Regions from separate parts of the Pseudoalteromonas sp. 1181_04 genome, predicted to be linked through region 1. Evidence: predicted binding sites of a transcription regulator. Region 1 holds the regulator's gene; each other region holds the start of a gene.
The links. The regulator sigma-54, encoded in region 1, starts transcription at its own class of promoters, with help from an activator protein. The targets are predictions, from matches to a motif close to GTTGGCACGNNNNTNGNNT.
Positions count from the first base shown of each region.

Region 2: the regulator sigma-54 is predicted to act here: its motif matches at 4,656-4,674, upstream of FW757_RS19410 (flagellar basal body rod protein FlgF).
Region 3: the regulator sigma-54 is predicted to act here: its motif matches at 3,056-3,074, upstream of FW757_RS07560 (EF-hand domain-containing protein).

Region 1 is NZ_VXCS01000035.1:14,963-25,308, forward strand. It holds gene FW757_RS21035 (VOC family protein) at 196-612, shown strand; gene FW757_RS21040 (LiaF domain-containing protein) at 1,335-1,991, opposite strand; gene FW757_RS21045 (BON domain-containing protein) at 2,335-2,898, shown strand; gene FW757_RS21050 (YqaE/Pmp3 family membrane protein) at 2,963-3,121, shown strand; gene FW757_RS21055 (hypothetical protein) at 3,180-3,314, shown strand; gene mgtE (magnesium transporter) at 4,406-5,764, opposite strand; gene FW757_RS21065 (HPr family phosphocarrier protein) at 5,888-6,160, opposite strand; gene rapZ (RNase adapter RapZ) at 6,189-7,031, opposite strand; gene ptsN (PTS IIA-like nitrogen regulatory protein PtsN) at 7,052-7,504, opposite strand; gene hpf (ribosome hibernation promoting factor) at 7,509-7,796, opposite strand; gene FW757_RS21085 (RNA polymerase factor sigma-54) at 7,825-9,321, opposite strand; gene lptB (LPS export ABC transporter ATP-binding protein) at 9,388-10,113, opposite strand; gene lptA (lipopolysaccharide transport periplasmic protein LptA) at 10,110-10,346, opposite strand, start outside.
Region 2 is NZ_VXCS01000027.1:43,401-53,746, reverse strand. It holds gene FW757_RS19440 (chemotaxis protein) at 1-537, shown strand, start outside; gene FW757_RS19435 (CheR family methyltransferase) at 558-1,388, shown strand; gene flgB (flagellar basal body rod protein FlgB) at 1,588-1,998, shown strand; gene flgC (flagellar basal body rod protein FlgC) at 2,001-2,432, shown strand; gene FW757_RS19420 (flagellar hook assembly protein FlgD) at 2,447-3,139, shown strand; gene flgE (flagellar hook protein FlgE) at 3,196-4,551, shown strand; gene FW757_RS19410 (flagellar basal body rod protein FlgF) at 4,711-5,475, shown strand; gene flgG (flagellar basal-body rod protein FlgG) at 5,497-6,285, shown strand; gene flgH (flagellar basal body L-ring protein FlgH) at 6,304-6,987, shown strand; gene FW757_RS19395 (flagellar basal body P-ring protein FlgI) at 6,999-8,093, shown strand; gene flgJ (flagellar assembly peptidoglycan hydrolase FlgJ) at 8,298-9,266, shown strand; gene FW757_RS19385 (FlgK family flagellar hook-associated protein) at 9,268-10,346, shown strand, end outside.
Region 3 is NZ_VXCS01000007.1:107,939-118,284, reverse strand. It holds gene FW757_RS07585 (YgjV family protein) at 1-153, shown strand, start outside; gene FW757_RS07580 (amidohydrolase) at 163-1,827, opposite strand; gene FW757_RS07575 (EF-hand domain-containing protein) at 1,948-2,184, opposite strand; gene FW757_RS07570 (EF-hand domain-containing protein) at 2,197-2,433, opposite strand; gene FW757_RS07565 (hypothetical protein) at 2,544-2,771, opposite strand; gene FW757_RS07560 (EF-hand domain-containing protein) at 2,794-3,021, opposite strand; gene FW757_RS07555 (sensor histidine kinase) at 3,337-4,806, shown strand; gene FW757_RS07550 (hypothetical protein) at 4,808-5,350, shown strand; gene FW757_RS07545 (sigma 54-interacting transcriptional regulator) at 5,353-6,702, shown strand; gene FW757_RS07540 (DUF1543 domain-containing protein) at 6,711-7,211, shown strand; gene FW757_RS07535 (hypothetical protein) at 7,240-7,473, opposite strand; gene FW757_RS07530 (hypothetical protein) at 7,524-7,682, opposite strand; gene pdsS (proteobacterial dedicated sortase system histidine kinase) at 7,785-9,917, opposite strand; gene pdsR (proteobacterial dedicated sortase system response regulator) at 9,917-10,346, opposite strand, start outside.

The DNA.
Region 1 (10,346 bases):
TTTAAAGGAACTAGGTTCTAGGAAAGACACTAGGGGTTAGGCCCTAAAACCTTGCACCTCTAACCTATACTGTTTTCTCATTAACCCTTATCCTCACACATCTTTTGTTATTAAATCTTTTATAAAAAACACTTTACCTCAACTTTGCTTGAGGTTTTATTGTGGCTTTAATTACTTAAATAAAGGAATTTAATTATGTATTTAGAGCACGTAAATTTGGTAGTCGATGATGTTGAAGCTATGCTGCACTTTTATAAGGCGGCTTTTCCGTACTGGTCCATCAGAAGCCAAGGCGAAGGGGAGTGGCACGGTAAACCACGAAAATGGTTGCACTTTGGCGATGATTTTCAGTATTTAGCATTGAGTGATCATGGTGAACAACACAACCGTGACTTAACCGGACATCAAGTTGGCTTAGCGCACTTTGCTTATGTTACGAATAATATTGCTGCAGTAATTTCGCGTTTAGAAAGCGCTGGTTACAGTATTGATAAGCCAGGTGCGGTAAATCCATTTCGTAAAAATGTGTATTTTATTGACCCTGCAGGGTTTGAAATAGAGTTTGTTGAATATTTAAGTGACATTCCTAGTGAGCGTAATAATGATTTATAACATTAGTTTCGCGTCAGCAAGCTTAACGCCTACGGATGTTAACGTTAATCTCAGTGTTTAATTACTCACTGTAGGCGAGTGGCTTGCCACCGCGATATTCAATATTGTTTCGGTGTTTTCGCGTCAGCAAGCTTAACGCCTACGGTGTTAACGTTAATCTCAGTGTTTAATTACTCACTGTAGGCGAGTGGCTTGCCACCGCGATATTCAATATTGTTTCGGTGTTTTTGCGTCAGCAAGCTTAACGCCTACGGGTGTTAACGTTAATCTCAGTGTTTAATTACTCACTGTAGGCGAGTGGCTTGCCACCGCGATATTCAATATTGTTTCGGTGTTTTTGCGTCAGCAAGCTTAACGCCTACGGGTGTTAACGGTAATCTCAGTGTTTAATTACTCACTTGTAGGCGAGTGGCTTGCCACCGCGATATTCAATATTGTTTCGGTGTTTTTGCGTCAGCAAGCTTAACGCCTACGGGTGTTAACGTTAATCTCAGTGTTTAATTACTCACTGTAGGCGAGTGGCTTGCCACCGCGATATTTAATATTGTTTCGGTGTTTTTGCGTCAGCAAGCTCAACGCCTACGGGTGTTAACGTTAATCTCAGTGTTTAATTACTCACTGTAGGCGAGTGGCTTGCCACCGCGATATTCAATATTGTTTCGGTGTTTTTGCGTCAGCAAGCTCAACGCCTACGGTGTTAAGCTTTAACTGTGTTTTATCTATTAATGTTTATTGATATCTTGCCAACTGGTTTTAAGGCTGTTGGCGAATGAGACAAACTTTTCTTTAATGGTGCGCTTAATTTTAATTTCCACAGAGCCCAGAATAACTTTTCCTTCGATAGTAATGGTTGGCCCTTGGTGTTTATTCAGTGACACTGATTTGTTTTCAACACTACCAATAATACTGAACAGTTTTGATACAACATTGACGTGTTCTGGCACATAAATTTCATCATTGCCTAGTAAGCAATTTACATGGATGGTGATATTTTGATGCTGAAATATGGCGTCAGTGAAATCAAGTTCAATAGAACCAAGTAAGTTCGTCAGGTGGATTTCTTTTGGTACTACCCATTGCCCACTGCGCTCGTTTGATCCTAAGATACTTCGCAAGTGCAATGTTTCATCGCTGCTTTTATTACTATAGTTTGGGCTAAACTGCGCACGTTTTTCCCACTGGTAATTACTATCGGTTGTTAATTCTAGGTCACTTACCAAATCAATTAAGCTTTGGTTATCTTTCGCAGCCATTGCCTGATCTAATCGACGTTCAAAAGCATCAGCTGAAATAACAGCATGACTGTAGTTATATATTAATTGATCAATAACTTGTTCACGCACTTGCTCAATTGGGCGATCTTCTAATTTCACAGTCATGATGTATTCCTTATAAGTGATGCTGTTGGTGTATTTTATGATTGCTCAGTACTGCAATAGTTAAAGCAAAGCTTAGGCCATTTATTAATTAGCTTAATAATCAATAATTTAAATTTATTTTTGTTAGGTGCGTTTGTTATATTAACGACAGATTAACGAATAATGCTATTAAATGGTTAATTTTGCAACGACCAGAATAAATTACCGAGCAGTCTGTAAATAATTACCAAGACTAAAGCTAGCGCTATATCAAATAAAGCTTAAGTTATTGATTTTAAGTGCTTTAAAAGTTGGCTTGATGTTCGCATTAATCATATTGTCTTTAATCAAAAGGAGAAAGATTATGAAAACATTTAACAAATCTATTATTGCAGCGTTAGTTCTTGGTACAACCGCTATGGGTGCGCAAGCAAACAGCTGGGAAAATGAAAGTAAAGATGCTTGGATTGATGGTAAGGCAGAAACGGTTCTGTTAATGAACACTAACTTAAACAACTTTGACATTAACACTGATGTAAAAAATGGCAAGGTTGTACTAACTGGTAAAGTTGAAAGTGAGCTTGATAAAGAGCTAGCGGAAGAGCTTATCTTAAGTCTAGATGGTGTAACTGATGTTGATAACGAGCTAACGGTCGTTAAAAACACGGACACAAAAAGCAAGAAGATGAAATCAGATAGCACAGAAAGTGATTTAACGGATGCTAAAATTACTACCGTTATTACAACACGCTATTTGTTTAATTCTGAAGTAGGCGGTACGGATATTGACGTAGATACCGATAAAGGTGTGGTAACGCTAAATGGTACTGTTGGTTCGGATGCTGAAAAACAGCTAGCGGTGAAAATTGCTAAGAATGCCGAAGATGTTCGCGATGTAGTTGATAACTTAACTATTGTAGCTGAATAATCTATAAGCCACGAATGCCCAGTTATGCTGGGCTTTCTTATATAAATTTCAGGGAGTGAGAGTCATGGATTTAATACGAATTATATTTTCAGTACTTATTCCACCACTTGGTGTATTTTTACAAGTTGGTTTAGGTGCTCAGTTTTGGATTAATATTTTGTTAACATTACTAGGGTATATTCCTGGTCTGATACATGCAATTTATATAATCGGACGTCGTTAGAGTCACAGTGTGAAATATAACAAGGATGAACAGCCAATAGATGGCAAGGAGTAACATTATGGATAACGTATTAAGGAAAAACCAACAAGGGATCGTAAAAAGCGCAAAGCCACTTTGGACGGCACAGCAATGGAAGGAACTAATGAATAGCGCATCAAGGAGCGAAGTAAAAGCAGCAAGGAATGGGCTTTAAATAAGTAGATATTAGAAGGATTTTGCTAGGATGTTATATACCAAAATTATAAGTGTATGTTGTTATTTTCATTAAGAACATCCACTTATAACCTTCCCCAAGAATGTTTAACCTCTCATTTTATTATAGTCATAGGTGTTTTTGCGTCAGCAAGCTTAACGCCTACGGGTGTTAAAGTTTATCTCGGTGTTAAATCACTTGTAGGCGAGTGACTTGCCACTGCGTTTTAAATGTGGCTCGGAGTTTGTGCGTCAGCAAGCTTAACGCCTACGGTGTTAAAGTTTATCTCGGTGTTAAATCACTTGTAGGCGAGTGACTTGCCACTGCGTTTTAAATGTGGCTCGGAGTTTGTGCGTCAGCAAGCTTAACGCCTACGGGTGTTAAAGTTTATCTCGGTGTTAAATCACTTGTAGGCGAGTGACTTGCCACTGCGTTTTAAATGTGGCTCGGAGTTTGTGCGTCAGCAAGCTCAACGCCTACGGGTTTTAACGTTTATCTCGGTGTTAAATCACTTGTAGGCGAGTGGCTTGCCACCGCGTTTTAAATGTGGCTCGGAGTTTGTGCGTCAGCAAGCTTAACGCCTACGGTGTTAAAATTTACTATGATGTCTAATTAATCACTTGTAGGCGTGTGGCTGGCCACCGCGTTTTAAATGTGGCTCGGAGTTTGTGCGTCAGCAAGCTCAACGCCTACGGTGTTAAAGTTTATCTCGGTGTTAAATTTACTTTGATGTTTAGTTAATTACTTGTAGGCGAGTGACTTGCCACTGCGTTTTAAATGTGGCTCGGAGTTTGTGCGTCAGCAAGCTCAACGCCTACGGGTGTTAACGTTTATCTCGGTGTTTAATCACTTGTAGGCGAGTGGCTTGCCACCGCGTTTTAAATGTGGCTCGGAGTTTGTGCGTCAGCAAGCTTAACGCCTACGGGTGTTAAAGTTTTGGGTTTATCGTAGGCGGTGCTTTATGCCGCGCGGTTGATAACATTCATGGCTAAAGCCATTGCCTAAGTTGGCGGATGAGGTTGATGTAACGCTAAGAGATGCGCGAGATAAACTCGCGCCTACGATGGGTTTAACCTTTAACTAATTTTTAACTACACCAACAACCATGTGGCGGTGCCTAGGAAGGCGAAGATCCCTACAATATCGGTTACGGTTGTCAGTACTACGCTGCCAGCTAATGCAGGGTCAATTTTCATTTTTTTCAATAGTAGCGGAATACTGGCACCGGCGATACCTGCGGCTACTAAGTTCATAAACATGGCAAAGGCGAGTACGCCGCCAAGCTTAAAGTCCCATTGCCAAATAGCGACAACACCGGCAATTAAAATGGACCAAACAATCCCGTTTATTGCGCCGATTGCAAGCTCTTTGATCAGTAAAAAGCGTTGGTTAGTTTGGTTGATATGACCCACTGCAATACCACGTATTACGAGGGTTAATGTTTGGCTGCCCGCAACACCACCCATGGATGGCACTATACCGTTGAGTACCGCTAGAATAGGTAAAATTGCTAAAGTGTTTTCAAAGAAGCTTGCCACAATCGCAGCAAGTAGCGCGGTTAATAAGTTAACGCCAAGCCAAATTGAGCGCTTTTTCGAACTTTTTAACACTGGGGCAAAGGTATCTTCTTCATCATCAAGACCAGCTAGGCTTAATAAGCTATGTTCGGCGTCTTCACGGATAACGTCAACGATATCATCGATGGTGATACGGCCAAGTAGATGGTCATTATCATCAACCACTGGTGCTGATATCCAGTTATGACGTTCAAACAGTTGTGCTACATCGGTTTCATCCATCGAAATGAGGATAGATTCACAATCTTCATCCATTAAGTCACGAATAATTTTATCTGGCGAGTTAGTCAACAAGGTCGTTAACGACATGGCACCAATAAAGCAGTTATGTTTATCAACAACATAAAGATCATCGGTACCTTCTGGTAGCTCACCACGTAAACGTAAGTAGCGCAGTACTACGTCGATAGTGACATCTGGACGGATGGTGACTGTATCGGTGTTCATCAGCGCGCCAGCAGAGCGCTCTTGATAAGAGAGTGCTTGAGTTGCACGTTCTCGATCTTGGCTGTCCATGGCACTAACAACGTCTTTGTAGACGGTATCAGGTAGGCTACGTAGTACTTCCCCTAGATCATCGTGGCTCATGTCCTCAGTTGCCGCAGCGATGTGCTTCGGCTCCATTTGGGCAATGATCCCTAAACGAACATCTTCTGAGAGTTCTTCGAGTACGTCACCTTGTACATCTGGATCAACCAGTTGCCATAGCAAGGTACGAATTTTATGTGGGGATGACTCGAGTAATAATGCGGTGTCACACGGAGCTGTTTTTGCCAACATACGCCTTACTTGAACAAATTGACCACTGTTAAGTGACTTGGTCACTTGTTTTAGTTGTTGTAGTGGGTAATCTTGTTCAAAAGCTTCTGGCATTGGCGTCCTTAAAAATTAATACGCTTGATAGGTAGGGTAACAGTTGTCGGTAATTAACGCGCTTGGTCTGTTTAATTAACGACTTTATTTAGTTTAACGCAATTTAGTGGTACTGACTACGAGCTATTCTTGTTCGTTAAAGCGTTGTGCAATCAACTCGCCAATTGCTGCAAGAGCAGGTTCAGCGTCCGGGCCTTCACATACAACTTTAACTTCTTTGCCTTGGCTACTTTCTAATAGCATTAAGCCGAGTACGCTATCGCCTGCGGCTTGTTTGTCATCTTGATGAAGTGTGATGCTGGCATCAAACTGCACAGCTAATTGCGCTAATACGCTGGCTGCGCGAGCATGTAAACCGAGTTTGTTTTTTATTAAAAATGTATCTTCTAAACGCATCAACATTCCTTACTGTAAACGTGAGTTGTTATTCTTGTTCACGATGGCGAATTTTCACATTGCTGTGGCTCATCGAGAAGCTTTCACCTATAGTTTGCGCTAGATAAACTGAGCGATGTTGACCACCGGTGCAACCAATAGCAATTGTTAAGTAACTGCGGTTATTACGCTCCAAATGCGGTAACCAAGTTTGTACAAAGGTTTGGATCTGCCAAGTGAATTTTTGTACGATACTATGGCTGGCTAAATAATCTTTTACTGGCTGATCAAGGCCTGTAAGTGGCTTAAGCTCAGGCTCCCAATGTGGGTTTGGTAAAAAGCGTGCATCAAAAACATAATCAGCTTCTTTTGGGATACCATATTTAAAACCAAATGATTCAAAGGTAATGATTAGTTTTTTATCTTTTTTCCCTAAAATCTTTTCACGGATTGACTCTGCAAGCTGGTGGACACTCAGATCAGTGGTATCAAGTATAAAGTCAGCGCGAGTAGTTAATACATCAAGTAATACTTTTTCTTGCTTGATAGCTAAATCCAGTGGCAAAGAGTCCAAAGATAATGGGTGTAAGCGGCGAGTTTCAGAAAAACGTTTGATCAGGGTTTGATCATCACTGTCTAAATAAAATAGCGTCGGATTTGCAAAACCAGGCAAGTATTCAAGAATATCGTTAAATTCTTCCTGCTCTTTCGGTAAATTACGGACATCAATACTGACGGCAATTTTGTCATAATTATCAGAGACACTGCGCACTAATGAAGGTAATAAGTTTACCGGAATATTATCTACACAATAATAGCCAAGATCTTCTACTACACGCAGAGCAACAGATTTACCTGAGCCAGAACGCCCACTGATGATGATTAACTCCATGTAAATTCTCCTTCATTTGGCTACGATTGCGCAGCAATTACGTGATACAAATCTTGGTCTGTTTTTGCGCTACGTAGTTGTTTACAAAAATCTTTGTCGTTGAGTTTATCAGCAATTGTGGCTAACGTCTTCAAATGAAGTTGGCTATCACCATCTGGCACGATGAGAGCTACAAATATATCAACTGGGCGATTATCTATCGCATCAAAATCAATCGGTGATTCACTCACTATAATTATTGCTAGCGGGTTTTCAACACCACTCATACGGCCATGAGGAATAGCAATACCACGACCAATACCCGTACTACCTAGTTTTTCTCTCGACAGTAGTGCGTTGAGGATTTCTTGTTGTGATAGCTGAGGAAGTTGTTCATGAGCCAATTGGCTGATAAATTCAATGATCCGTTTTTTGCTATTAAAAAGGACCGCAGCTTTACTGCAGTCCTGGCAAATAAGTGAGCTTAATTTCATAGTGTTAGTGTCGAGCGTGCTTCTCTTTGTGTTTAATTACCTGACGGTCAAGTTTGTCGATTAGTCCGTCAATGGCTGCATACATGTCTTGGTGCTCAGTTGAGGCAAATAATTCAGCGCCACTGACATGTAATGTGGCTTCTGCTTTTTGGCTTAGCTTTTCTACATCAAGAATGACATGGACATTATTGATATGATCAAAATGCCTTTCAAGCTTGGCAAACTTATTGTTTACATAGTCTCTTAATGAATCAGTAATTTCTACATGACGACCAGTTAAATTTAGTTGCATAAGCATTTTCCTCTTGTGATTTTACGCCTTAAATCAAACTTTTACGTTGATTTGACGGTGGAATAGCCAGCGACTCGCGGTATTTTGCAATAGTCCGTCTAGCTACTTTGATACCTTGCTCTGCCAATATATCTGCAATCTTACTATCACTCAATGGTTTCGCTGAGTTTTCTGCACTGATCAATTTTCTGATCAATGCTCGAATGGCTGTCGATGAGCATTCGCCGCCGTTCTCAGTACTTACATGGCTCGAGAAAAAATATTTTAACTCAAATATACCACGAGGGGTATGCATGTATTTTTGGGTGGTTACACGAGAAATTGTTGATTCGTGCATCTCAACCATTTCGGCAACGTCGTTTAGTACCATAGGGCGCATGGCCTCAGGGCCATGCTCAAAGAATCCTTGCTGCTGTTTAACAATGCAGTTGGTTACTTTGAGTAACGTCTCGTTACGACTTTCTAGGCTTTTAATAAACCATTTAGCTTCTTGCAAATGCGAACGTATAAATTGGCTGTCAGTGCTTGATTTTACTGAGCGTGACATTGCCGCATATTGGCTGTTCACTCTAATTTTTGGCATGCTGTCTGGATTAAGTTCAACCACCCAGCGACCTTTAATTTTTTTCACCGAAACATCAGGAATAACATACTCTGATTCTTCGCGTACTATGGTATCCGCAGGCTTTGGGTTAAGGCTGTGGATCAATGTCATTACTTCTTTCAGCTCATCTTCTTTAAGCTTAGTCTTTTTCATCAAAGTGCGATAGTCACGACTAGCTAATAAATCGATATGATCAGTTAAAATCATTTTAGTCTCGCTAATCCAAGGAGTTGCAGGATCAAATTGATTTAATTGAATACATAAACATTCTTGTAGGCTGCGCGCAGCAATACCAACAGGGTCAAATAACTGAATGCGTTTTAACACTGCTTGCACTTCGTCTAGTTCGATTTCTTCTTCGTTATTACCTTGATTTAAGCTCTCTGCGATGTCTTCGCAGCTCAAGGTTAAAATACCTGAATCGTCAACAGCTTCAACAATCGCAATGGCAATAGCTTCATCGGTTGGACTAAAAGGTGTGAGCTGTAATTGCCACATCAGATATTCGTGCAGGGTTTCAGTTGAGGCACCTTGATAAATTGACTCATCTTCAGGCATTGGCCCAGATGACGTATTTGGCGCAGCACTCATGTATTCGTCCCAGGTGACGTCCATAGCCATTTCGTCACTTAAGGTCTCTTTACTTAATGCTTCGCTACTTTCTTGTTCATATTCGCTGGGCTTGTCGTCCGCTGATGCGCTAACGGTTAAGTCATCGTTATCTTGTTTTTGTTCGTTTTTACCAGCCGTGTCGTCTGAGTATTCATGTTCTTCTAGCTCTAACAATGGATTGCTGTCGAGCGCTTCTTGAATTTCTTGCTGGAGATCCAATGTACTGAGTTGCAATAAGCGAATTGCTTGTTGCAGCTGTGGTGTCATTGTAAGTTGCTGGCCCATGCGCAGCTGGAGTGATTGCCTCATGTATCTCTAACAATCCTTTTATTGTTATCATCGTTAAGTCTAGCAGATACTTAGCCGAGCGTGGCTTTATAGCCTAAATTGCTCGCCCAGGTAAACATCGCGGACTGTTTGGTCGGCGAGTACATGCTCAGGGGTACCTGATGCAATTAACTCCCCATGAGAAACTATGTAGGCTTTTTCACAAACATCAAGGGTTTCTCGTACATTGTGGTCGGTAATAAGCACGCCAATACCACGGTTTTTAAGGTGTTCAATAATCTTCTTTATATCTAACACTGAAATAGGATCAACGCCAGCAAAAGGCTCATCAAGTAAGATAAATTTTGGGTTTGCGGCTAAAGCGCGTGCAATTTCAACTCGACGACGTTCACCGCCAGATAATGCCATACCTTGGCTGTCGCGGATATGTTGAATGCTAAACTCATCAAGTAAGCTGTCGAGCGCTTCTTCTCTGGCTTGTTTATTCAGCTCTTTACGAGTTTCTAAAATAGCCATCAGGTTTTGATAAACAGTTAATTTACGGAAGATGGATGATTCTTGTGGCAGGTAGCCAATCCCTAACCGTGCGCGACTGTGCATTGGCAGTAAGGTGATGTCATTATCATCAATACTGATTTTACCTTTGTCGCTTGGAACTAAACCCACAATCATATAAAAGGTGGTGGTTTTACCAGCGCCATTAGGACCCAATAAGCCAACAATGCTGCCTGCGCTAACTTCTAAACCCACGCTTTTTACAACTTGGCGACCTTTATAGCTTTTTGCTAGAAATTCAGCTTTTAATGTACTCATGGCTGCCCTTTAGATTTGTCTTTTTTACTGTCTACTGGTACCAAAATGGTGTGCACACGATCGCTTGAGCTTGCGCCTTTTTCAGCACTGATCAGTTGCTGGTCCATATCATAGGTAATGCTTTTGGCATTGATTTTTTGACCTGCCTGAGTGACTTGTGCATTGCCAACCAAGGTTAAATAGCGCTTAGCGACATCGTAACGGACTTCATCAGCACTGGCACTCATTACTGT
Region 2 (10,346 bases), on a different contig from region 1:
TTAACAGCAGTGACAGAAATTGAAAATGAGTTAGTCGAAATTCTTGATGTAGAAAAAATATTAAATGAAATTTGCCCGGTAAATACTGAAGTCAGTGCAGCAATAGCTAATGATGGTGAAATTCAAAAAGACTTAGGTGAGCGCATCGTATTTATTGCCGATGACTCTGCCGTTGCTCGTAATCAAGTCAAACGTGCTCTAGAGCCGTTAGGCGTGCAGACTGAGCTTGCTAAAAACGGGAAAGAAGCATTAATTCGCCTCCGGGAAATTGCTGCACTTGACTGTAAGCATGATATTACCGAGCGAGTTGGTTTATTGATCTCTGATGTTGAAATGCCAGAAATGGACGGTTATACCCTCACGGCTGAAATAAAAGCAGATCCAAAGTTAGCCCCATTACATGTTATTCTGCATACATCACTCAGTGGTGTGTTCAATCAAGCGATGATTGAAAAAGTGGGGGCTGATGACTTTATTGCTAAGTTCAATCCGGATGAGTTAGCTACAGCAGTGAAAAAATGGGTTCATTGTGACTAATTTGAAAAGGCGGTGTTACTTTGGAAAATAAGCATTTACAACAAAGTGAGTACGATCAGTTTCGTTCTTTTTTAGAGCAACAATGTGGCATTGTTTTGGGTGATAATAAGCTTTATTTAGTCAAAAGCAGGCTTGCTCCGCTAATGGTTCGTTTCAATGTTGAGTCATTGTCACAATTGGTCAGTAAAACACTGAGTCCGCATGAGCGGCAGTTACGTGCCGCAGTTGTTGATGCTATGACGACCAATGAAACTTTATGGTTTCGGGATCAATACCCGTTTGAACTATTACAAAGTAAGTTATTCCCAGAGCATAAAGAGTTGCGTCGACCGTTGAAAATTTGGTCAGCGGCAAGTTCCTCAGGACAAGAGCCATATTCTATTGCCATGTCGGTCGCTGAGTTTCAAGCTAAGCAGCCGGGTGTATTAAAAATGGGCGCGCAGATCATCGGCACCGATATTTCTAATACTATGTTAGATATGTGTAAACATGCAGAATATGACTCTCTTGCTTTAGCTAGAGGGCTGTCGGTAGAGCGCAGGAAGAAGTTCTTCAAAGATAGCGGCAATGGGATGGCGCAAGTTAACGACTCAATAAAAAAATTAGTGAGTTTTCGACACCTTAATTTATTAGATTCATACGCACTAATGGGCAAATTTGATATTATTTTTTGCCGTAATGTGCTGATTTATTTTGCACCTGAGGTGAAAGCCAAAATTATTGCTCAGTTTGCTCAAGCACTTAACCCTAAGGGGTATTTATTTTTAGGTGCTTCAGAGTCTATGTCAGGGTTAAGTAACGAGTTTGATATGGTACGCTGTAATCCTGGTATTATTTATCAAAAGAAATAACTTACCAGCGTAAATAACGCGCTAAAACGCAAGTAACTCAAGTCTCATCGGTAGTAAAGCCGAATCTAGAATACGATAAAACGATGTGCCTCCACATCGTTTTTCTTTTTAAATCAAAAATTAAACACATCATAAAACACTAACCTAGTTGGCTCACCTTTTGCATTAATCATCTTAAGTCAATTTTTTGGAGATGGTTATGGCTATCAGTTTTGATAAAGCATTTGGGGTTCATCCTCATGCAATGTTGATCCGTTCGCAACGTGCTGAGTTATTAGCAACCAATATCGCTAATGCTGATACGCCGGGCTATAAAGCGAAGGATATCGACTTTGCCTCAGCATTGAAAGCGGCAAAAAGCCACCAGCAAGGCGGCAATAACATGGTAACAACTAACCCGAATCACATTGCAGGTGGTAGTCGTTATATCGGTAATAGTGAAATGTTTCGTTCGCCAAATCAAGCAGATACAGGTGATGGTAACTCGGTTGATATACAAGTGGAACGAAACTTGTATACAAAGAACTCATTAGAGTATCAGGCAAGCCTGCAATTTATGAGTAGTAAAATTAAAGGCCTTAAAAAAGCCCTCGGTAGTCAAGGAGCCTAAGCATGAGTTTATATAACGTTTTTGATATTTCAGGTAGTGGTATGAGTGCGCAAAATGTGCGTTTGAACACCACCGCAAGTAATATTTCCAATGCCAATAGCATTAGCTCAAGCCAAGACAAAACTTACCGGGCGCGTCACCCTGTTTTTGCAGCTGAACTGATGAAAGCATCAGAATCAACTGGTAATACGCAGGGATCGTCTGTTGGCGTTAAAGTACTAGGCATTGTAGAGAGTAATAAACCACTGCAAATTGAATATAACCCAAATCACCCCAGTGCGGATGAAAATGGTTATATCTACAAACCTAACGTTAATGTCGTTGAAGAAATGGCTAATATGATTTCCGCCTCACGCTCTTATCAAACCAATGTGCAAGTTGCTGATGCAGCGAAGCAAATGTTAAGTAAAACACTGTTGCTTGGGCAGCGGTAATTGAGGGTTAGATTATGAGTAACGACATAAATACTGCATCATCAAGCTATATAGATTCGCTTCGTTGGCCGAGTAAACAAGAGGCTGACGAAAAGACTGGTGAAAAGAAAAGTGATGCATTAACGCAAGAGGATTTCTTTTCATTATTAACGCAGCAACTGTCGTTTCAAGATCCCAGTAAACCTGCGGACAACGACCAAATGATTGCACAAATGACGAACTTTACCATGGCAGAAGGTATCTCAAATTTAAATTCAAAGTTTGAGTCTTTGGCTGCTTCAATGACCTCTAATTCAGCGTTGCAAGCATCAACTCTGGTAGGCAAAAAAGCTTTAGTTGAATCAGATACATTAGATCTTAACAGCAGTGGTGATGTCTCGGGCATGATTGCTGTTGAAAGTCCCGTTAAAGATTTAAGGCTCAGTATTACAGATGCTTCCGGACAACTAGTGAGAGTAATTGAGTTAGGTGATAAACCTGCTGGTGGCTTACGTTTTAACTGGGATGGAAAAAATGAAGCCGGTGAGAGCCTTCCGCCAGGAGAATACAATATCAAAGCAGAGGGCAGCATGGGCGAAGAATTTACTAGTTTACCCATGGCCTCTTATAAAAATATTGATAGCGTCAATATTAATGGCGCTAACGGTATTATTATTAACACTAAAGAAGGGGCAGTTAAGCTGTCTGATGTCGCAGAAATTGCGTGATAAATTTTATTTATTTTTTAGCCTATTGGCTAAATTTTATAGGTTAGAGGTGAATTATGAGTTTTAATATTGCATTAACTGGCATTGCTGCCGCACAAAAAGATTTGGATGTTACTGCTAATAACATCGCTAATGTAAATACCTACGGTTTTAAAGAATCGAGAGCTGAGTTTGCCGATGTTTATTCATCATCAGTTTTTTCTTCGGGTAAAACTAAAAATGGTGATGGTGTACAAACAGCATCTGTAGCACAGCAGTTTCATCAAGGTTCAACATTAGGCACTAAAAATTCACTCGATCTTGCTATAGGAGGTGAAGGATACTTTGCTCTTAGCAATGAGTTAGGCTCACAAGATAAAACATTCACTCGTGCAGGGGCGTTTAAATTAGATAAAGATAACTTTATCGTTGACGCACAAGGTAATTACTTACAAGGCTTTCCTGTTGATGAAATTAGTGGAGATGCAACATCAGTAAGTTTAACCTCCTCTGGGGCGATTCAAATTCCTGATTCATCAGGTTCCCCGCGGGCTACCTCAAGTGTATATTCGTCATTTCGATTGGATTCGACCAAAGATACACCGACTATTACACCATTTGATCCAACTCAATCAGGGTCATATACTCACTCTACCTCAACCAATGTTTATGATTCGCTAGGTGAGCCGCATACTATGCAATTGTTTTTTGTGAAAACGGATGCAGCTGTTACAGGTAATGCTAATGAGTGGCAAACCTATGCCACGTTAGACGGTCAAGCATTCAATCCTGATGGAAGCTCGCAAGGCGCTACTGGACCATTTAATCCAATTTCAACATTTCAGTTTGATGCGAACGGCTTACCACTTAACACCAATGGTACCGCAAATACAGGCAATACATTTAACCCTGTTGTGTTAGATAGCACTAATTTGACAGGGTTTTTAAGCAATGGTGCTAGCTTTCCTAATAATGTAACTATCAACTGGCGTGATGAAGCAGGTACCTCTGCAAAAATCCCGACCCAGCATGCAGGCAAGTTTGAAAATAAAGTATTATCTCAAGATGGTGCTGCTGTGGGACGGTTGGCAAATATAGACATTGGTGTTGATGGAAAAATTGTTGCTTCTTATAGTAATGGTGACTCTAACTACCTAGGTCAAGTTGCGTTAGTCCGTTTTCCCAATTCACAGGGGTTACAACAAGTAGGCAATACGTCATGGAAGAAAAGTTTAACTTCAGGTGACCCTGTAGCGGGTGAAGCAAATTCAGGCGCATTTGGTAAGATTAGCTCATCAGCATTAGAGCAATCAAACGTGAACTTAACCAATGAGCTTGTTGATTTGATCAGCGCACAGCGTAACTTCCAAGCTAACTCGCGTGCACTCGAAGTGAATTCAACACTACAGCAAGCTATTTTGCAGATCCGTTAATCTCGTTTTAATATTTTTTACAATCCGACACCTAGGCTGCTATTTATTAGCAGCCTTTTTTATTTGTGCTTGATTATATTTTGTAATTTATTACGTCATTTTATTGTGGCACTTATCTTGCATTTGTCATGTTATAGATTTTTAACGTGAGTCGATGTTATGGACAAGATGGTCTACATTGCAGCGTCTGGAGCTAAGCAAAGTTTGCGGGGCCTAGAGCTTAAAGCAAATAATTTAGCAAATGCCAATACCACAGGCTTTAAAGCTGACTTCGCGCAAGCGCGCTCAATGCAAGCTTTTGGTGAAGGCTTACCGACACGTGTTTTTACTATGCAGGAACGGCCAGGCTCTAATATGACTTCCGGCGGTATTGTTGAAACTGGACGTGATCTTGATATTGCTATGAGCGATAAAGGGTGGCTTACAGTGCAAGATGCTTCAGGGAATGAGGCATATACTAAAGTTGGCACGTTGAATATCACCCCTGATGGCGCTTTGATCACCAGTCACGGGCGTCAAGTTATTGGCGAAGGTGGACCGATTATTTTGCCATTGCCAGTGGAGAAAGTCGAATTTAGTGACGATGGTTCAATCCAAGTTCGCCCGCAAGGTGCGCCGGCTAACTTTTTAGAAGTTGTTGACCGTTTGAAGGTAATTAAGGCAAATAATTCTGAGCTTGAAAAAGGCAATGATGGCTTATTTCGACCAAAACCCGAATTACTGGAAAATGGTATATGTGGATTTTGTGACATCTCTAATGATGTGAAAGTAATGAGTGGCACTTTGGAAATGTCAAATGTGAATCCGGTACATGAGATGGTGGATATGATAAGCCATCAACGCCAATTTGAATTACAAGTTAAGTTAATGAAAACGGCTGAAGAAATTGACGAACGTCAAACTCAATTGCTGCGTATTGTTTAACTTTATTGAGAGGACATTAATATGAATCCTGCATTGTGGATAAGTAAAACGGGGCTTGATGCTCAACAAACCGATATTTCGGTTATCTCAAATAATTTAGCCAATGCCAGTACTGTTGGTTATAAGAAAAGTCGTGCTGTATTTGAAGATTTGCTTTATCAAAATATTAATCAGCCAGGGGGGCGTTCATCACAAGATACAGAGATGCCTTCTGGTCTGATGCTTGGTGCTGGTACCAAAGTAGTTGCTAATCAGAAGAACTTTTCTCAAGGTAACATGTTAACCACTGAAAACTCATTGGATTGGATGATATCAGGGCCAGGTTTTTTTGAAGTTTTACAGCCCGATGGCAATATCGCCTATTCTCGAAATGGTCAATTTACCACGGATGAGGATGGTCGTATTGTTACTGCTGGTGCAGGTTTTCCTGTGCAGCCAGAAATGAATGTACCTGATGATGCGAAGTCAATTACCGTATCACAAGATGGTGAGGTGTCTGTGAAAATAGAAGGACAACCTGAGAATGTGGTGATTGGTCAGTTAACGATCAGTGACTTTATCAATCCATCAGGTCTAGAGCCTGTAGGCCAAAATTTATATACCGAAACGGCCGTCAGTGGCGCACCTGTACAAGGTAACCCTGGTCTAGAAGGATTAGGCACTGTTGTCCAAGGCGCACTTGAAACCTCTAACGTAAATGTAACCGAAGAGTTAGTTAACCTAATTGAAACTCAACGTATCTATGAAATGAATTCAAAGGTGATTTCAGCGGTTGACGAAATGATGAGTTACATCAGTCAGCAACTTTAACTAATTCGGAGCAAAGTTATGCGTAATTTATCTATAGTCTTAACGGGTGCATTTATATTGAGTGGTTGTATGACGACTCAAAACCACAGCGTGGTTCAAGATGATCCATACTATGCTCCTATGTACCCAGAGCCTGCTGCAGAGCAAGTTGTGCCGACAGGCTCATTGTTTGATAGCAATTTATCAAACGATTTATATTCAGATAAAAAAGCGTTACGCACCGGAGATATTATTACAGTTAAACTGCAAGAATCGACGCAATCATCTAAAGCAGCTAAAACTGAAACGGATAAACAAAGTGATGCCAGCTTAGATCCTGTCATTGGATTAGGCGGACTACCGGTTAATATTGGTGGCGATAGTATTCAGTTTGGTGTGGGCAGCGGTGCTAAATTCAAAGGTGATACTAAGTCAAATCAATCTAATAGTTTATTTGGTGATATTTCCGTAAATGTTATGCGGGTATTACCTAATGGTAATTTAGTGATCCGTGGTGAAAAATGGCTGACTTTAAACTCCGGCGAAGAATTTATTCGTTTGGAAGGTCTTGTTCGCCCGCAAGATGTTACTGCAGATAATACTGTGACCTCTAACAGAATCGCAAATGCGCGTATTCAGTATTCTGGTAAAGGGCAAATGCAAGAGACTCAAACGGCAGGATGGTTAACTCGATTCTTCACTAGCTCTCTGTTCCCTTTTTAAAGGATGTTGATATGAATAGCTTGAAAGCGTTGCTGTGTATATGTTTATTAGCTTGGCATTCTATTGCTAGCGCTGAACGTATCAAGGATGTCTCAATGGTTGAAGGTGTTCGCTCAAACCAGTTAGTTGGTTATGGTCTGGTAGTAGGTTTACCTGGCACCGGTGAGCAAAGTCGTTTTACTGAACAAAGTTTTAAAGCCATGCTAAATAGTTTTGGTATTACCATGGCATCGAATTTAAAACCCAAAATCAAAAATGTAGCAGCGGTTGCTGTGCATGCAGAATTACCTGCATTTAGAAAGCCAGGGCAGACAATCGATATTACTGTATCGTCAATTGGTAGTGCGGGTAGCTTACGTGGTGGAACATTACTACAAACCTTTTTGAAAGGGGTTGATGGAAATACTTATGCTATCGCGCAAGGTAGTCTAATTGTTGGCGGGTTAGGTGTCGAAGGAGCTGATGGTAGTAAGATCGTAATGAACACGCCCACGGTAGGACGTATTCCAAATGGCGCAACGGTTGAACGGGCAATTAAAAGTCCTTTTATGCAAGGTGATTACATAACTTTTAATTTAAATCGTCCTGATTTCACTACTGCTAAACGTTTGGAGCAAACCATTAATGAGCTTATCGGTCCAGACAGTGCACATGCCCTTGATGCCGCTTCAATTCGTGTTATTGCCCCGCGTGATGCGTCGCAGCGTGTTGCTTATTTGTCTACGCTTGAAAACTTAGAGTTTAAACCTGCCGATACTTCGGCAAAAATTATTGTAAATTCACGCACTGGCACCATAGTGATCGGCAAAAACGTGCGGTTACAAGCGGCGGCAATTACCCATGGTGGTCTTACCGTTACGATCGCAGAACAGCAAAATGTATCGCAGCCTAACGCATTAAGTGAAGGGGAAACTGCCGTTACTAATCAAAGTATTATTGATGTTAACGAAGATGATTCTCGGGCCTTTGTATTTAACCCCGGTGTTAGCCTTGACGATTTAGTGCGCGCAATTAACGAAGTTGGCGCAGCGCCTGGTGACTTAATGGCGATACTAGAAGCATTAAAAGAAGCGGGTGCCATTAGCGGTCAACTCGTGGTTATTTAAACCATATTGACCCCCTAAGTTTGCGTTAACTTGCATTTAGGGGGGCTTGACTTGCATAATTAATCAACGCTTTTATACTTTCGCAAACTCGCAAACTCGCAAACTCGCAAACTCGCAAACTCGCAAACTCGCAAACTCGCAAACTCGCATTGGCTTAATTATTGCATTATTAATACTATTATTAATAGCTGTGTCAAATTGCTGATGGATACTAATCATCTCGATAAACAAAACTTCTTTGATTTAGGCAATCTCAATACATTACGTCAAGATGCCTTAAAAAGTGGTGCCTCGCCTGAAGCATCAAAAGAAGCGCTAAAAAAAGCAGCGGCACAATTTGAATCTATTTTTACGCAAATGCTTTTAAAAAGTATGCGTAAAGCAAACGAAGCGTTTGAAGACGAAGACAGCCCTTTTAACTCCAGTGGAGTAAAGTTTTTTGAAGAAATGCATGATCAACAGTTATCGGTTGATTTATCTTCAAAAGGTTCATTGGGCTTAGCCGATCTCATAGTGCAACAACTCTCTCCTGACGGGAAAAAATTTACCCCTAGTTCAGTGCTGCGCACCGTCGATGATTTTACCAGTGATCAACGTGCAACCAGCAAGAATGCTGATAACGCGGCTGACACTCAGGCTGTCAATAGCAGCTCATCAACAGCGCAAAAACCTCAGTTTGAAAATGCAGAAGATTTTATCAGTAGTGTTTGGGAACATGCCAAAACAGCCGCTGAGAAAATTGGTTTGAACCCCGCGGTGATGGTTGCACAAGCAGCTCTTGAGACTGGCTGGGGGAAACATATCATTAATAAAAGTGATGGTAATAGCAGCTTTAATTTATTCAATATTAAATCAGATAAAAGCTGGCAAGGTGAGAAAGCCAACAAAATGACGCTTGAATTTGAGCAAGGCACACCAGTTAAAAAACAAGCTAGTTTTCGTGCATATGATTCTATTAAAGAGAGTGTGAATGACTTTGTGCAGTTTTTGACAGAAAACCCACGTTACCAAGAAGCGCTACAAAATACCGCAAAACCGGCTGCCTTTTTAGATTCATTACAAAAAGCTGGTTATGCCACTGACCCCAATTACGCTGACAAAATTAAGCAAGTGCTAAACCACACAGAGCTTAAGACATTGGCGACATCATTGGTTCGCCAAGGAGTAAATTAACATGTCGTTTAACTTATTTGACATTGCAAGCTCAGGAGTTCGAGCTAGCTCTGAGTTACTGCAAACCACCAGTAAGAACATTACCAATGTTAATACGGTAGGTTATGTACGCGAGCGTACAGAGCATATGACCATGATTGATAACCAAGTCGGTCGTGGAGAAACCTATCGTTTATTAAATGAGTTTGCACAAAAGCAACTCAATCGTGATACCTCAAATAAAACCTTTTTCGACCAATTTGTGACTGAGGCTGGCCGGGTTGATAGTTTGTTTTCTCAAGAATCCAATAGTCTATCGACTAGTATGAATTCGTTATTCAATAATGTGCAGGAAAGTTTAAATCAGCCATCATCCTCAGTTGCACGATCGCTCGTAATGACGGATGCAAAAAATTTGATTGATCAAATGGATCGCTTATCAGGCATTGTATTTAATCAAAAAAATATCGTGAATGATCAGTTAGAAATATTTTCTGATGAAGCGAATACATTAATTCAAAATATTAGCAGCTTGAATAAGCAAATAGCTACCGTAAATGGTACGCGTAACGAGGCAAACTCAAGCACCACGTACAACGAAAGAGACCTTGCTATTCGTAAGTTATCGGAATTAATTGATGTAGAGACACTTGATGGCCCCAACGGTGAAAAGCTCGTATTTATGGGCACCGGCGAATCATTAGTAATGCAAGATGGCGCATTTAATTTATTTTCGATGGCGGGCGATCCTGATCCTAATTTTAAAGAATTACATTTAGACATAGATGGCGGCAAAGCTGTGCCGCTTGATGTTGATGTGACTAAGCTTAAAGGTAAAATTGGCGGATTATTAGCATTTCGTGATGACATTTTAGTGCCAGCACAAAACCAACTTGGCCAAATGGGGCTTGCGATTGCTGATGCTTTTAATCAACAAAACCGTTTAGGAATGGACGGTAATGGCGAGCTCGGTGGTGATATTTTTACAATCCCAACGATTGGCGGTCACGCTTATCAAGCCAATACAGGCAATTCAAGCATAACGGCTACCTTAGAACCAGGTAAAGGCAGTGAAATTCCTGCCAGTGACTTTATTGTTAC
Region 3 (10,346 bases), on a different contig from region 1:
CTTCGTTGGTTTAACCTTGCCGGTTGTATTGCTTTCACAGCCTACGGTATTGCGATTGCTGCATGGCCTGTGGCTATCACTAATGGTTTGCTAACCTTCGTAAATATTTATCATTTAATTAAGCTCAAACGTCAACAACAAAAACCGCAATAATAGCGTGGTTTATTGCGCCTTACTCTGGTTATCAATTTGCGCTTTTTGGTAGCGTAATTCACCGCCAATCCATGTTTGATTTACGACAATGGTAAAAATTTCTTGTACTGGCACTTTAAAATAGTCTTTGTCGATTAAAATAAAGTCAGCCCACTTTCCTTGCTCTAAACTACCTAATTTAAATTCTTGATGTGCGGCATACGCAGCACCTAACGTGAATGCTCTGAGTGCATCTTCTCTGCTCAGTGCTTCAGTGACTCGCCAGCCATTAGCGGGTAATTGATTGTGATCTTGGCGAGTAATTGCTGAATACAAACCGTCAAAGGGGTTGGCCAGTTCAACTGGATAATCTGAGCCTGCAGCTACTACTGAGCCTTGCTTTAAAAACGTTTGCCATGCATATGCACCTTGTAATTGTGTATCGCTAAGGCGCTGCTCTGCCATATGCATATCAGAAGTTGCATGCACCGGTTGCATTGATGGAATGATTTTAAGTGCTTTGAAGCGAGGAATATCTGCTGGATCAACTATCTGTGCGTGCTCTATACGGTTACGTAGTAAAATCCCGCCGGTTTTTTTAAATACATTTTGATAGGCATCTAACACAATATGATTTGCTTTATCACCGATGGCATGGGTATTGGCGCTAAAACCATGGTTAAAGCTCAATGTGTACAGCTGTTCTAATTTTTGTTGAGTTTCGAGCATTAAACCTTGGTGATTCTTTCTATCTGCATAATCGGCCAGTAGTGCGGCGCCACGGCTTCCTAACGCACCATCAGCATATATTTTTACACTACGAATAGACATGAAATCGTTAAGATCTTTATAGCGACCGGCTCTGAGCATATCTTCAAGGGACGGATCTGTTGCACTTAGCATTGCAACAATGCGCAGCGGTAAGGTGCCTTGTTCAGCTCTTTGCTTGTAAACTTGCCATGTTTGTTTATCAATCCCAGCATCGTGGGTTGAGGTTATACCTAAGCTGAGCAGATGTTGACCAGCTTGATTTAAGGCATTATTTACGTCTTGATCAGATGGCGTAGGAATATGTGCAGTAATTAAACTTTCGGCCTTATCGACAAAAATACCGCTAGGTTGACCTGCTTGGTTGCGAATAATTTCACCACCTGCTGGTGACTGTACTGTGGGTGTTAATTTGGCTAACTCCATCGCTTTGCTATTAACCCAAATCGCGTGGCTATCGACACGAGAAAGCACCACCGGAACATCTTTGACAACTTTATCTAAGTCAGCAGCAGTAGGAAATTGCTTATTAGGCCACAGTTCTTGATTCCAACCGCGGCCAATAATCCAGCCCCGGTTATTTTTAGCAAATACAGCAAGCTTTTTTTGTATTTCTGCAATCGACGTACTGCCACGTAAATCGAGTTGCGCTAAATTATTACCAAGTCCAATCACATGACCGTGGGCGTCAATTAAACCAGGTAATAAGGTTTGTTGCTCGGCATCAAATACTGCAGCATTAGGGAAACTCGCTTTTAGTTTATCGTCTCCTACTTTTACTACTTTGCCATCTTTAATAACCAGTGTAGAAAATTGCTGTAATTGGCCACTGTAAGTTGGAGTGTAACCATTAGCATTGTAGATCACCGTGGTATCAGCTAGCACAGGTAAAGATAAAGTGATTAAACAGGCGAGTAAGCATTTCATTGTTAGAATTCTTTTTCTGCTTTTGTTAGTTAAACAGTAACAGAGAATACTGAGTCTGCAAATTAAATATAATAAATTATTTATCGTTGTGCATTTCAACTATGCTGATGAATTAGCTATTCATTTATTTGCATATAGAGTAAATTCAGACAGTGATAATCTACCATCTTTATCGCGGTCATAGTTTTTAAAACGAGACCACAGGGCAGGATCTTTTGCTGACTCTGAACGCGTGATAAGACCGTCGTTATCGCGGTCTAAGTTTTTGAATTGTTCTGCTATATTATCAGTTGTTGCAAAACTGCAACAGCTACTGACAAATAACAAACTTAGTCCCAGTTGTGTACAAAATTTCATTGGGGAAACTCGTTAATCTAGATTATTAGTTAAAAAACGCTTAAATTCAGATAGGGAAATTTTATTGTCTTGGTTTTTGTCCCAACGTTTAAAGTTACTCAACAATTGTGGTTGTGGTTCAAGCTCATTATGCGTTAAATAGCCATCTTTATTGCTATCTAAATGATCAAAACGTTGTTTTACATCCAGTGCCATTGCGCTAAAACTAGTGGCTAGCGACACACTTAATATTATTAATATGCTTTTCATTATTTACATCCTACCAACAAAAAGAATAAAGCATTTGCCATAATTTAAATCCCAACATTAAATCCGTTTACACATTCCCTCCGGGATTATGGCAAATACTTTAAAGCCTTTTAAAATTTAAACTTTGCGAACTCTTGCTCAGATAATTGCTCGTCGTTATTATCATCAAGATCAGTAAACTGCTTTAATAGCGTGTTGTTTTGCTTGGCTTCAAGTAATGAAATTTGTCCGTCAGAGTCGGTATCTAATTGCGCAAACTTAACATTTAATTGTGATGCTAAAACAGTGGCGCTAATGACTAAAAACATCAGTGAAAAAGCGGCGATAAGTTGTTTCATAGCAGTGTTTCCTTTGGGAAATTTATTGCAAAAATTGTTTAAACTCAGCAAATGAAATTTGACCATTTTGATCTTTGTCAATTTGCTCAAAACTTTCGTGTAATACCGCATCTTCAGATGCTTCTGCTTCACTCAATGTGCCATTACTGTCTTTATCAAGTTCTGCGAAGGTGGCCTCGACATCAATGGCAAAGCTGTTAAAGCTAAGCAGTAGGCTGATGCATAAGCACAGCGGTGTTAATATTTTCATATTATTTCCTTATAAACAGTCGTTGATACGGATATTACAAGAACGATGCCAATTTTTTTATTGTATAAATATCAGTGGCTTAATGTTTTGGCATGATCATGAGTGGGAAAAAATGACCGGGCAATGTGTCTTTTTTGCAACAACTTTTAACGGGTATTCATTAAGTTTTTAAAAAACAGTTGGTTAAGTTGTTTCAATTTAGCGTCAGTCGCTTTATATAGCGCTACACAGTTCGCCTTATTCATTATTCTTATTGATTCAGCTAGTGTATAAGTAACACCTTCCATAATCAGACTTTTAACTAAAGGAGTGGCGATAGTGGCCTCATTCGCTAAAAAGTACAGTGCATTACTTAGTTGGCGACCCAATTTAATAGGCCAGTTTTTGTTTAGTACTTTGTTATCGCTGCTGCCATTATCACTGGTAGTGATTGTATTTTTAAATGCGCTGAATAAACAGCTAGCAGTAACTCAGCAAATCGTCAGTGAAAATTATCAAATTACCAAGTCATTTAATAACCTTAAGCAAGACCTCAATAGCTTAGAGCGCGCAACGCGACAAAACTGGGTGCTGAAAAGCGAATCACTCGATGAATTGATTGTTGATAAGTGGCAATCATCACTACAAAGCATTGATGAACTAACTTTTATAAGTTCTACGGGGGAGTATATTAAGCAATGGCAGCAACTCGCACAGGTATTGCAATTAGCGCATACTCAACTCGTTACTGAAGGACAACAAGATGCGCAATTGTTTATTCCTGTGAGTGAATTAATTGCGCGTCAAACGGTGTGGCTAAGAGATCAAAATGAGCTGCAAATAACTAAAAATCAGCAACAGTTAAAAGCTTTGCAAAGCTCATTTATCAATTGGTTAATAGCACTTATCCCATTAACTTTACTAGTAGGTGGTGGTTTTTTATGGCGTATAAGTGGTCGCTTAAAAGGATTAACGTCGGTTATTGATAAGCTTGGGCAAGGTCATTGGCAACAAAAAATAGCTGTACAAGGCTCTGCTGAGTTGGTTGAACTAGGAAATAAATTACAATGGGTGCAAGAGCAGTTGCATCAATTAGAGCAACAAAAAGATACTTTTTTACGCCATGTTACCCATGAATTGAAAACTCCATTAGCGTCAATGGTTGAGGGTACTGACTTACTCGCCGATGAAATCGTTGGGCCAATTAACAAAGAGCAGCAAGCGGTGTTGGCGTTAATTACCCAGAGCATGGTGCGTTTGCGCGCTATGATCGATAGTTTACTTAGTTACAATGCGATTCGCAGCAGCAAAGAAGATTTAAGTGAGCTGGAATTCTCGCAATTAATAACCAAGATAAACAGCCATTTTGAACATCGTTTAGTGGCGCGTAAGCAAAGCTTATGTTGGCATTGTGAGTTACCCGAGCAACCACTGGAAATTGCTGCAGAGCTTGTTGAAATGATCTTAATTCAGTTGATCTCTAATGGCTTAAAGTTTTCACCAGCAGGACAGGCGGTCAATATTGCTCTGTCATTAGCTGGTCGTACTTTGACTATGAGCGTGAGCGATCAAGGCACCGGTATTAAAGAGCAAGAGAAATCACATATATTCAGTGCCTTTTATCAAGGTAAGAATGCTAAAGATGTAACCGCTCAAGGTAGTGGCTTAGGGCTTACCATTGTAAAGGAGTCTGTTGAGCAATTGATGGGTACTTTACACGTTGAGCATAATGAACCACAAGGCTGTCGTTTTATAATTCAAATCCCAATCATCCCTCCAACCAATAAAAACCAAGGAGTTAATTAGCATGGGCGTGCGTTTAAATGCCATTTTAGTGGTTTGCATCACAACCTTAGGGCTCGCAGGGTGTGAGTTAACTGAGCAGCCAGTAAATAAAAGCAACCCTGAAGCTGAACAAGCGGGTAAGGTGACTACACCACAAGGGGATAGTTTACCAAACCCGAAACCTAGGCCGAAAACCGATCCTATGTATGCACCTGCCGAAACGGTTATTGGTTGGCATGCAAAGTCGTGCGGTGGTTTTCAAGTGGCAGCGAGTAAAACGGTTTATATTGGTGCTAAAGAGCTTCAGAATTATTTTGATTTTAGTTGTAAAAATAATGTATTAGCACCGGAAAAAGTATTAACGCAGCTGCTAAAACTGGATCAAGCTTATTATTGGCCAGATGATATAAAACAGTATTTATGGCTGCAAAAACAACAAATAAAACAGCAGATCAACGCTAAAGAACAGCAGCAAGCGCTGAATAATAAAATGCAAGAAACCCTGTCATCACTGGCAGCCATCGAGCAGCAACTATTACTACGCGAAGAAACTAAGGAGCAGTAATTATGTCAACAGAGCAAAACCAAGGCGCGCGAATTTTACTGGTCGATGATGATGCAAGTTTATTAAAACTATTGGCTATTCGCATAGAATCTAAAGGCTATCAAGTGACTACCTGCGAAAGCGGTATCGCTGCGCTACAGTTATTAAAAAATAATGTGTTTGATGCTGTGGTTACAGACTTACGCATGGATGAAATGGATGGTATGGCATTACACCGTCAGTTACAAAATCGCTACCCAGCGCTGCCAGTGTTGATGATGACAGCTCATGGGTCTATTCCTGATGCTGTTGAAGCGACGAAGCAAGGTATTTTTGCCTTTATTACTAAACCGGTAGATAAAGATGAGTTATTTGATAGTTTAGCAAAAGCGATTGAAATTCATGGTCTCAGTGCCGATGAAAGTGCATCAAACAGCAATATCGTGACCCGCAGTGGTGCTATGCTGCATTTACTTGAGCAAGTTAAATTATTAGGTCCGACTCAGGTCAATGTGCTGATCTCGGGGGCCAGTGGTACAGGTAAAGAGTTACTAGCTAATGCTATTCATCAACATAGCCATGTTAGTGAAGGTCCGTTTGTCGCAATAAACTGTGGTGCGGTACCGGGTGAATTACTCGAATCAGAACTATTCGGTCACAAAAAAGGGGCTTTTACGGGCGCGATTAAAGACCACCAAGGGTTATTTCAGCAAGCGCAAGGCGGTACTTTATTTTTAGATGAAATTGGTGATATGCCACTTAATTTACAAGTTAAGTTACTGCGCGTATTACAAGAAAAAACTATTCGCCCTGTGGGCTTTGAAGAAGAAATTCCAATTGATGTGCGGATTGTATCAGCAACTCATAAAAACTTGCCTGATGCGATTGCTAATCAGCAATTTCGCGAAGATTTATACTATCGCTTAAATGTTGTGAATCTTAAATTGCCACCACTGTGTGAGCGCAGAGAAGACGTTAGTTTATTAGCGCAGTATTTTAGCGCTACCATTGCTAAACGTATGGATCAAAAAGAAAAGCGTTTCGCCAATGATGCAATGCATGCATTAGTACGTCACGATTGGCCGGGTAATATTCGCCAGTTACAAAATGTAGTAGAGCAGGTTGTCGCACTTACCCCAGGTGAAGTAATATCAGCACAGCTGGTTGAAAGTGCGCTTAATAGTAATACCAACAATGTTGAGCCGCTTTCACTTAACGATGCTAAAAAAGAATTTGAGCGTGATTATGTGATTAATGCTTTAAAGATGGCTGGCGGTAACGTGGCTGAAGGGGCAAAACTAGCTAAGCGAAATCGCTCAGATTTTTATAAATTGATTAAAAAACACAACATTGACGTTGATACTATTTGTTAGGAGAGAAAATGCAGTTATTTATGGTGTATTTAGGTGGGCGTATTCAGGGCTGCCATATTGAAATGCATGATGTTCGTTTTGTTGTTGGGGAATCGATAGAACAAACTTACTCAAAATTAAAAGCGCAGTGGGTCGGTGATAAAAGTAGCGTGCACATGGACAGCTATATGGCGGTAAATCACATTGATGGCTTTGCAGTAACCGTGGTTGATGAACCCTTGGCCCAATCGCAGCAGTTATACTTTGTAAATTTAGGAGCGTATCGTGCTGATAGGTTAGCTGAGCAGCATGACTTTGCGTTATATGTAGCTAGTAGTAGCGACGAAGCTAAACAAAGAGCAAAAGAGGATTTACTAGCAGGTTTAAGTCATATTCATAAAGATGACTTACATGATGTAGATGATTGCTTTGCAATTGACTTGCTCGACAGTCAATTACATATCAAGCTAACCCCGAGTGAGCAATCTCAAGCGATTAAGCCCGATTGGTTTGGTTACCATATATTATAAATAATCAAGAGAGTGTGTGGTGCAAGCGTTAGCCGTTATCACTTTGTTCTGCACGCTCTTTGTCTTCACTGTTACTGGCAATTTTAAAAGCGATAATCACTAAGCCAAACATAGCAAAAGGTAACGCAGCAAGCATATACTCGGTAACATTGCTATCTTGGAAGCTGGCTTGTAGTAAAAAATGCCCAGCAATACACAGTAAAATAACAATCAGTAAGATCGGTAATAAAATAAGTTCTTTTTTAGCAGAATGAGTTTTCATTATTAGGCAGTACTTTTACAAGGTGCGCCATTGTAATGAGCAAACCGCTTTTAGGTCAAACAACTAGGCTGATAAATTACTTTTGATTGCGTTATGTCATGTTTTTCAGTATCAGAGTTAGGTTCGCTACTGTTTAACTCATCACTATCTTCATAGCTGTATAAATCAAAAATAAAATCAATTTCTTCACGTTTCAGTATCGCTTGCATATTGCCTCCTATCTTATCAACTTAGTTAAGTAGTAAGCATATGTCTGCGCGACTGAATTGTAAGTGAACATTAACCGTACAAAATGTGTATAAATGTAATCCTTAATTATTATTAATAGGCAGTCGAACGGTAAAAGTCACACCATCAGCTTGTTGATTATTAGCCGCGCTAACTGTGCCTTTATGGTATTCACACACTAAACGTACTATATAAAGCCCTAAACCCAAGTGTGGTTGCTGCTGCAGTTGTTGACTACGTACCGACACCATTGAATCAAAAATATGCTCTGTTAATCCCTCGGGTAAAAGTGGACCTAGATTACTGACACATAGCAGGGCTTCATTATCATGTTGATCAAGGCTGACACTTATAGCGCTATCTTCAACACTAAACTCTAAGGCATTATTGATTAGTTTATCTAGCAACTGAGCAATAAACTCAGGCGCGCCGTTAAGTAGTAATGGTTGCGGACAAATATTAAGGCTAAATTGTTGCTGTGCATAGGTTAGCTGGTAGCCTTGCATACAACCATTGATCACATTTCGCAAATCAAACGGTTCAGCTTCAGCGCTTTGAATACTTTGCTCAAGGCGAGTTGCTTCGCTCATGGTGGTGATTATTTTACCTAAACGCTCGACTCCTTCACTGGCACGATCAAGGTATTTTTGGCTCAGCTCACTTTGTGGCTGCATTTGTAAGTTTTCAAGGGAACTACGTACGACCGCAACGGGTGTTCTGAGTTCGTGAGATAATCGCGACGACATGGTTTCTAAATAGTTAGTGTAACCACCTAAGCGACTTACAATATTTGCAAAACTGCGAGATAAATCGCCAATTTCATCGTTTGAATCGCTGTAATTAATAGTGCCAGTTACTCGCCCTTGAGCATCAATGGCTTGCTCTGCGGTATCTCTTAAGCGACGAATACGACTGGAGATCCTTGATGCAAAAAAGAATAACGTTACTGTGCCTATTAGCATCACTGCTAAAATCACATTAAATAGTTTCTCTAACGATTTGTTGCGTAATGTGCGAACACCATTGGTAGTCTCTTCGGCCACTACAGCACCAATGACCTTATCTTGGATCCAAATAGGATATGCGGCTGATAAAATAACCGCTTTGTTATCTGGAGTGAGTCGCCAAGACGATGCTGGTGTGCCACTGAGTGCTTTACCTATATGTGTGCCTTGCATCGCTGCGACATCGTGCAAGGTATCTAAAAATTCATTTTCAGGGCGGGTAAGTACTTTATAGTAAAGTGGATGTAAGTAGTTTTTCTCAAATCGTTGCCACCAGGTTTTTGCTGGCTGGTCGTTAAGCCCATCAGCCCAAACGCCGTCGGCATGATGAATTGATCCTGACTGCGCTAACACGCGGTGATGATTATCAACCACCCAAATTCGGCTGCCGCTGTGACCCATACCTTTTAATATACGATTTATTTCAGGTGAGGGCACCAGCACTGAGCCAATATCATTGGGGTTTTGTAAGTTTGAAGTCGACATAGTCTGTGGCTCAGGCTTGCCTTGATCCCAATCTTCAATTGCAAAGCCGAGCTTATTGCCAAGCATCGTTAGCGGAAACCGCAACTCTATGTTATAGCCAGTCTCTGTACTGACAAAATAGCCTTGAATTTTTGTTATTGGGGTTTTGCTTTGTGCGTCAAATGCGTTGATCCAGCCATCTTGGCGAGCGGCAACAATATAGTGCTTAAATTCTCCTTGTGGGGTTTTTAACATGATCTGTAAGTGATCATTACGGGTTAAACTTAGGGTGTTTTTAGCGCGATAAACCACCGAGTCATCGGTAACTTTAAATACTGCATATAAAAAGTTTTCATATTTACCAACCATATGCTCAAACGATAAGTCCTCAAGCTGATGGTCTGGTTTATTAGTTTGTAAATAGCGCTCGTCGTAATGCCAAAAAAGACTTTGATAAGGCTGCCAGTCCGACAGTTTGCCATCAAGTTGAATGGGGTTACTAAGGTTATAGGCGTAGAGATCACGGCCTTTTATAACCTGATCTAAAAAATTGGTTTGCGAGTCAAATAATGCTGGGCGCTCATGCAGGGCCGTGGCGAGTGCTCGGGTAGTGCCGACTAAGGTTTTTTCTTGACCTTGGCGCAGAAATTTTTCCATTTCCCACACGTATTCATAGCCAAGCCAAGGCAGTAAAAATAAAAAACACGACAGCAATATAAATTTACTGCGCAAACCAAAGCGCAGCATTACACTTGCTCCCAGCGATAACCCATACCGTAAACGGTATCTATACAATCAAAGTCAGTATCTAAAGCGATAAATTTTTTGCGAATACGTTTAACATGAGAAGTGATAGTGCTGTCATCAACGTAAATCTTTGCATCACTCATTAGTTCGTTACGGCTTTTTACATGCCCAGGGCGCTGTGCCAGTGAATGCAGCATCCAAAATTCAGTTACGGTTAAATCGACTATTTGCTGCTGCCAAAATACTTGCATGCGTTTAGTATCAAGCGTGAGCGGGCCGCGATTGAGTAAAGCATTTTGATCAGCGGGTTGCTCGAGTGCTTCCATACGTCGAAACAGTGCACCGATACGAGCCGCCAAATGCGCCATGCTGATATCTTTAGTGAGATAGTCATCAGCGCCCATGCGTAGGCCACACACAGTATCTATT